2 regions of the Paenibacillus sp. GCM10028914 genome follow, and region 2 is predicted to be linked to the other one. Evidence: riboswitches for the same ligand, from Rfam matches in the RefSeq annotation. Region 2 holds a riboswitch; the other holds the start of a gene.
The links. A riboswitch is a leader RNA that binds a small molecule or an ion and turns the genes downstream of it on or off. The one in region 2 is predicted to bind cyclic di-AMP.
Positions count from the first base shown of each region.

Region 1 (3,416 bases), on a different contig from region 2:
TTTGACTGCTATCCATCTAGACCACCTCTGGTTTTTATAATGCCGTCCCATATGTAAAAATACAATAAACGCTCCGTAGAGTCTGCTAATGCTCCAAGTAAATATATATTATTTCGAAAAACCTGCAAGCAGGGTAATGGTATATACACTTGCAGACAAAATGCCCACTATATAATATGAATGCAACAACGCCGCCTATTTCTCCAATGGGCGGCGTTGTTGCGATTATTTTCGTTTGATATACGCTTTAAAAATCCACAGGCTTTTCGTTCATCCCAATCTGCTAGCCATTATTACCAAAGCAGGCTAATGGTTAACAAATTAAACAACGCTAATGGAAGGATTGGATTGAATCCTGGATACGGTGGCCGTGGTGGCGGATAGCCTGGATGAAATGGTGGCCGCGGTGGTGGGTAACCAGGGTAAAATCCACGTGTACTTCCTGGATCAATGTTCAAATATACATATTTTGTATCTACACCTACAACAATTCCTTCGATGACTTCATGATCTACCGTCTGCACTCGTACTTTACGATTCATTGCATTTTTCATCGTATGGTGGACGTTTTCCTTGTGTTTAAGCATAGAGTTCGCAATATGTTGGTCGCATTCGTATACGACTTGGTGACTCGGATATGTCGTCATACATTCACTCCTTCGTATTATCCTTGCTCTCACTATATGCGCACGCCCATGAAAGGGTGTATGCCTATTCATGAAGGTTTGACGAACAGAACATACGGGTATAAGTAAATACTAGGTATATCCAAGAGGAGGTTTAGGTTAATGCAAGATATTCAGTCCGAACAAGGACGTTTTTTCATAGGTGAAAATGGAAATACAGTCGCTGAAATTACATATTCGTCTCTAGGTGACCATGTGATTAACATTGACCACACCTTTGTTTCTCCTTCTTTACGAGGCAAAGGAATTGCCGAACAGCTAATTCGAAAAGTAATCGAGTATGCCAGAGCCGAAGGCTTAAAAATTAATCCTTCTTGTTCTTACGCTGCCCATCATTTCAACAAATTTCCCGAAGATCGGGATCTGTTACATTAACAATCTGAGATTTATAGAAACAAAAAAGGATTGTCCTCTGACAGTCATCTTTAGATGATTGTCAGGGGACAACCCTTTAATTCGTTATGAACACCACTAGAAGATTCGATTTGCACCATTATATTTAGGACCCCAATAGGAGCTGTTTAAATTTGCAATCGTAATTCCTTTGCTAGTAGCGGAAATAAATTCATTATTACCAATATAAATACCTACGTGAGATGTCGAAACTTTATTCGTAATAAAGAATACAAGATCTCCTTCTTTCAGATTGCTCTTCGAAACAGGTGTTCCGTGATTTTCGTGCAATGAAATGGAACTGTGAGGCAGACTAACGCCCATTTTTCCATACACATATTTAATAAAACCGGAGCAATCGAATCCTGTGGATGGCGAAGAACCGCCCCATACATATTTAACGCCTAGATGCTTCTTAGCTTCTGCTACAACTTGCTTTCCTTTAGAAGTGCTTGTAGCAGATGCAGTATAAGCAGGTTTATAGGTTTTTCCATCTGTGCTTAACATAGCAATATTGTTCTTCGAATCCCAATTCAACGTGAATCCGAAAACATCGGTTACAAAACGAAGTGGTACAAATGTACGTCCTCCAATAACTCGCATCTTCGTATCCATTTTAACTTCTTTTGAGTTCACAAAAGCACTGCTGGAATTGGATTTCAATACGATCGTTTTGCTGCCTTTTTTAATCGTTACTTTAACTATGTATGAGTTGACCTTCTCATATTTAACTGTAGCTCCTAGCTTATCACCAATCATACGAATCGGTACTTGAGTATATCCATTACTGTCAACGAATGGAGTCTGATCTGGAAAATTAACTAATGAATCATTGATTTGAACTTTGATAGAAGATGTAGCTGCACTAGCAAAATCAGGACTAAGAACAAATGTAGAAGCTACAATCGCCCCAGTTAATAGCATTTTTTTCAGTATGTTATTCATGATGTTATCCTCCCTGTTGCTTCCGAGGTTAGTTGACGGATTCGGGAAGAGGTATTCCCTAGTTTATCGGATAAACATTCACCCCATATAAAGCTCCCCCGTACCAGACGTTATGCTCGACTGGATTCAGCTGTTTGTAGACCAAGTGACTTATATAAAGTTAACATATCTTAAAGGGGAATTTACGTCTAAATTGTGTCCGTTTCGTGAAAATATGAATAGATTGTAACTATTTGAAGTCAATTTGATACTTTTTCGATACCTATTTATGACATGGGAAATATTGAAAAGGTTTTATCTGCAGGTTTACGGTTATCCATCTTGACTTTTACGAATAAAAAAACATATATTAAAGCCATACCCTCTTATAAGGAGAGATTTTGATGTCGGTGAGCGTTCTTAACTAACCAAATTTCATAAGATTGGAAATTCCTTGGTTTGTTCATAGTCCGAAATGGCTATGTCTATTTTCTTATGGATTTTTCCATCTATGCAATTAGTTAAGAACTGCGGATATCAATTGAAGCCCGGGAGGTCTATCCTGTTTTTTGGCGTCTATTCATCCGTGCTGACAGTTCAGCACGGATTTTTTAGGAATATGGCTGATTATTTAGCGCTCAAAGCCTATTTCTATCGTGATGTCGAAAATATAGGATGGCCGATCTAAAGGCAGAGAGTGAACCTAAGGTTCATTCTCTGCCTTTTTTTTGTTTTCCGGGCTGTTTCAAGGAACATACAGATTAAAGAATATTAATAAGGAGCTGGAAATCAATGAATTCATCAACTTTAAAACAACTGCAATACGACAAGGTAAAAAGTGAACTAGAACGTTTCGCTGTCTCTTATCTTGGAAAAGAACACATTCGAAACATGCAGCCACTTACACAGCTTAAAACAATACGTCATCAGCTTGATCAGACCCATGAAGCAGGAGCATTACTCCGTGCCGGTGCTAGTGTGCCTATCCCATCACTGGAAGGAATCGAACCCGTCCTGCAACTGTTAGGAACAGGTTATGTGCTTAGTGAACGAGACTTTTCCCATATTCAACAATTTCTGCGTAGCTGCAAGCAACTGATTCGTTATATGGCTAATAAAAGTGATATCGCTCCTACTATCGCTGCATACGCTTCGTCGATGTATGAGCTTTCGTCCCTTCTATCAGAAATTGAACGATGTATTTACAGTGGCCGTGTAGTCGATGCTGCAAGTAAAGACTTAGCGAAAATCCGCAAAAAAATAATGGTGTCCGAAGAACGCATAAAGCGAAAACTGGATAGCTTGCTCCATAAATACCGCGATATTATGCAGGAAAGTCTAGTTAGTAAACGTAATGGAAGATATGTTCTTCCAATAAAGAAAGAACATCGCAGGCTTGTAAATGGAGTCGTG
Region 1 covers NZ_JBHTFO010000018.1:891,097-894,512, reverse strand. Annotated here, with positions in the region: gene ACFQV5_RS24805 (helix-turn-helix domain-containing protein) at 1-16, opposite strand, end outside; gene ACFQV5_RS24800 (hypothetical protein) at 294-647, opposite strand; gene ACFQV5_RS24795 (GNAT family N-acetyltransferase) at 789-1,061, shown strand; gene ACFQV5_RS24790 (C40 family peptidase) at 1,158-2,024, opposite strand; cyclic di-AMP (ydaO/yuaA leader) riboswitch at 2,029-2,166, opposite strand; gene ACFQV5_RS24785 (hypothetical protein) at 2,515-2,691, shown strand; gene ACFQV5_RS24780 (endonuclease MutS2) at 2,796-3,416, shown strand, end outside.
Region 1: it holds a riboswitch for cyclic di-AMP, as region 2 does, so the genes downstream of both, ACFQV5_RS24790 (C40 family peptidase) here and ACFQV5_RS25105 (C40 family peptidase) in region 2, are expected to answer to the same signal.

Region 2 (3,416 bases):
AATGTCTACACCCGCGGCAAGCTCGTGCTACAGGATATTGAACGTCTTGTCGGCTCGCAGACCATGGACAAAATCATGATGACCTATGCAAAAAAATACCATTTCAAACACCCAACCACCCAAGATTTTCAACAAGTTGTGGAGCAATTGACTAAACAATCATGGAAGCCATACTTTGACGAATACGTATACGGAAACAAAATGGCTGATGTCGCAATAGAGCAAATCAAGACCAAAAATACAGGCACACAAGACGATCCTGCATATGAAACCATAGTAACGATCGTGAGCAAGGGTGGTTTCGTCACTAACATTCCGATCTCCTTCGCATTTGAGGACGGTAAAACCGTAGATAAGGTTTGGGATGGCAAGAACGGTAAAACGGAGTATAAAATCGAGCACCGCTCCCCGCTACTCTGGGCCATGGTAGATCCGAAATACACGATCGTGCTGGAGAACAAACATATCAATAACTATATGAAGGCGGGAATGGAACCGAAAGCTGTCACGCGCTGGAACCTGAGCATCACCAAGCTGGTAGAGACACTGTTCGGCAGCCTGTCATGGTAAGGGGGGAGAACATGAAAAGCTATACAGGCAAAGGCTGGGTCAGTGTTAAAGATCAATTCTATGTTATTATTCTTCTATTTCTGTACAGACTGCTGTGGGGATATTGCCTTTACCGGATTGTGAAATCAGCCGTTGTCCCACTTCTAATGCGATATCCGGACCCTGCTCCCAGTGAGCTTAGTAAACTGCTTTATTTTTATGAAGGGGAAATGGCATTATCACAGAGCAATGACGTTCATACCTATGCCTGGATTCTCATCGGCATGCTTCTTATTCGGATGATACTGACTCCCCTCATTCATGCAGGTATATTTTATAATCTCCATCAAGAGGCAAGAGGTGAGCGCGGACTTTTCTTCTTCCAGGGCATGCGTCAGTTATGGAAACCTGTAACCTTATTTTATGTCATAGAGACCTTTCTAACCTTTGCACCGGCGTACTGGCTGGTACCCAAAATGCTTCCAGCTCTGCCGGCCGTCATTCGGGACCCTTCTACCTTGCTTAAGCTAGCTCCCTACATCGTTGGCTGGCTCATATACGCGTATCTAATTCATCTATTCCTTCTCTATATACAGTTTGGCAAAACATCTGGCACAGGTATGGTACCTGCTATAATGGTCTGTCTGCGTCATATCCGCAAAGCTGTACTAATCTCGATAACAATTGGTGGAATAGCAATGGCACTGCTTCTACTGTTCAGTGGTTTATCTTTCTTCTGGTCTGGTCTGGCTGGACTAGTCATACAGCAAGCAAGCTATTTCGTAAACAGTTTGTTCCAGCTATGGTCTGTTACCTCTCAATTTCACGTATGGCATACACATAGAGAGAACCGTTGAAAAATGTTCACATATCGATGAAATCGGCATATATAGTGTGCTTTCCCCATTCTTCCCACAAAAAATCCCGCTCCTTAACTAGGAATGGGATTTTTTGTTCATAAATTTTATTTCCTCGTTTGCCAAATTGTTAATACTCTGCTAAAATAACGAATGTGATAGTAACAACTTTGTCATCTTTACTGTAACTTTTTCATATGGATTAACAATCGAACATTATTATTTATAATTTGTAACACCAAAAGAAGCCGAATTCCCGGTTAACGGGAAGCGGGGGATCCGTCTTGGGTGCATTGATCTCGCAACAGAGTGGTCATAGGCTAACCTTCAGCTGAACCCTTAAGCTAACCTCGCAGGCATTGGAAGGAGCTCATCTCTTGAAAAAAAAGTTAACTGCCATTTCAATCGGCCTAACTCTCGCTCTTACATTAAGTGCCGGAAGCGCTTTCGCGGATTCCAAGCTTAATAACGCAATCAAACCAGTCATTGGTGTCTCTTATAAAATGGGTGGAACCACGACCAAAGGATTCGATTGCTCTGGATTCACAAGCTATGTGTTTAAGAAGATCGGGCTTACTTTGCCTCGTACATCAACTTCCCAGTATAAAGTAGGAACCGCTGTAGCCAAGAGTAAATTAAAGGCAGGCGATCTTGTATTCTTTAATACGTCCGGTAGAGGCGTCTCTCATGTAGGAATTTATATAGGCGGAGGTAAGTTTGCACACTCTTCGACATCCCGTGGTGTTACCATCACTGCGCTTAATTCCAGCTACTTCGCCAAGCGTTATGTAGGTGCTAAGCGAGTCATGAGCTCTAGCAAATACAAAGCTGTCGCTGTGAACTATAACTAATCATATTATTACGTCTATATAAAGCCCGATTGAGATCACCACATCTCCATCGCGGCTTTTTCTTTATACTTCTATAACGTATGAAGCGTTGAAAAAGTTCTTAAGTTTATAAAAAAAATTTTATTTATTTAATTTAAAACCACTCCTACTGGTAAATTACCCCTTTTTTTGAACGGTTAAACACCTATATGAATTTTATTTAAGTTACCGACACCACATCGACAAAGATAACCACCAAAGTTGTACAAAAGACAGCAAGAAACAATTGCCAACGGGACAAGCCCTCTGATAGAATAATCAGTGTAATCACTTTGTCATTTTTGTAAGGGCTTTTATACATAGAATATGTGCCGAATTCCGATCAATAGGAAGCGGGGGAACCAATTTTATGGGTGAATTGATCTTGCACTTAAGGATCATAGGGAGCCTTCAACCGAACCCTAAAGCTAACCTCGCAGGCAATGGAAGGAGTTATTAATGCTAAAGAAGTTAAGTACATCCTTTTTAGGACTTACAATCTTCCTAACAGCAGGTCTGGGCAGTGTTTTTGCTGACAGTAAACTGGATCAGGAGATTGATCAGGTTCTCGGGACGAAGTACAGCTATGGTGGAACAACAACGAGCGGCTTCGATTGCTCTGGATTTACCATGTATGTATTCTCCGCTTTAGGAATTAAGCTCCCCCATCAATCAGGATCTCAATTTGAGATGGGAACTGTCGTAACCCGCGATAACCTTCGTTCGGGGGATCTCGTCTTTTTTAATACTTCTGGTCGTGGTGTATCTCATGTAGGCATCTACATTGGTGATGGAAAATTTGCTCACTCTTCCACTTCCCGAGGTGTCGTTACTAATCGCCTGAGTGACAGCTATTATGCCGAACGTTATGTTGGTGCCAAACGAATTATGAGCGACTCCGCTTACGAAACACATGCGGCAGATGAATAATAGCCTATAATATATCTGTAAAATATAAGCGCCCCATAGAATAAACACTGGATGAGCTCAGGGCAAATCCAGTGTCATTCTATGGGGCGCTTTTTGAATTAAACCAGCTTTTTACGTATTGTACTTGAAATGAGATCTATAATGGTAATCATAACAATGATGCCAAGTAATATAATGCCTACGCGATCCCAGTTCCGTGATGTTAAGGCAA
Region 2 covers NZ_JBHTFO010000019.1:37,319-40,734, forward strand. Annotated here, with positions in the region: gene ACFQV5_RS25095 (M1 family metallopeptidase) at 1-570, shown strand, start outside; gene ACFQV5_RS25100 (hypothetical protein) at 582-1,406, shown strand; cyclic di-AMP (ydaO/yuaA leader) riboswitch at 1,643-1,780, shown strand; gene ACFQV5_RS25105 (C40 family peptidase) at 1,784-2,257, shown strand; cyclic di-AMP (ydaO/yuaA leader) riboswitch at 2,596-2,733, shown strand; gene ACFQV5_RS25110 (C40 family peptidase) at 2,735-3,205, shown strand; gene phnE (phosphonate ABC transporter, permease protein PhnE) at 3,304-3,416, opposite strand, start outside.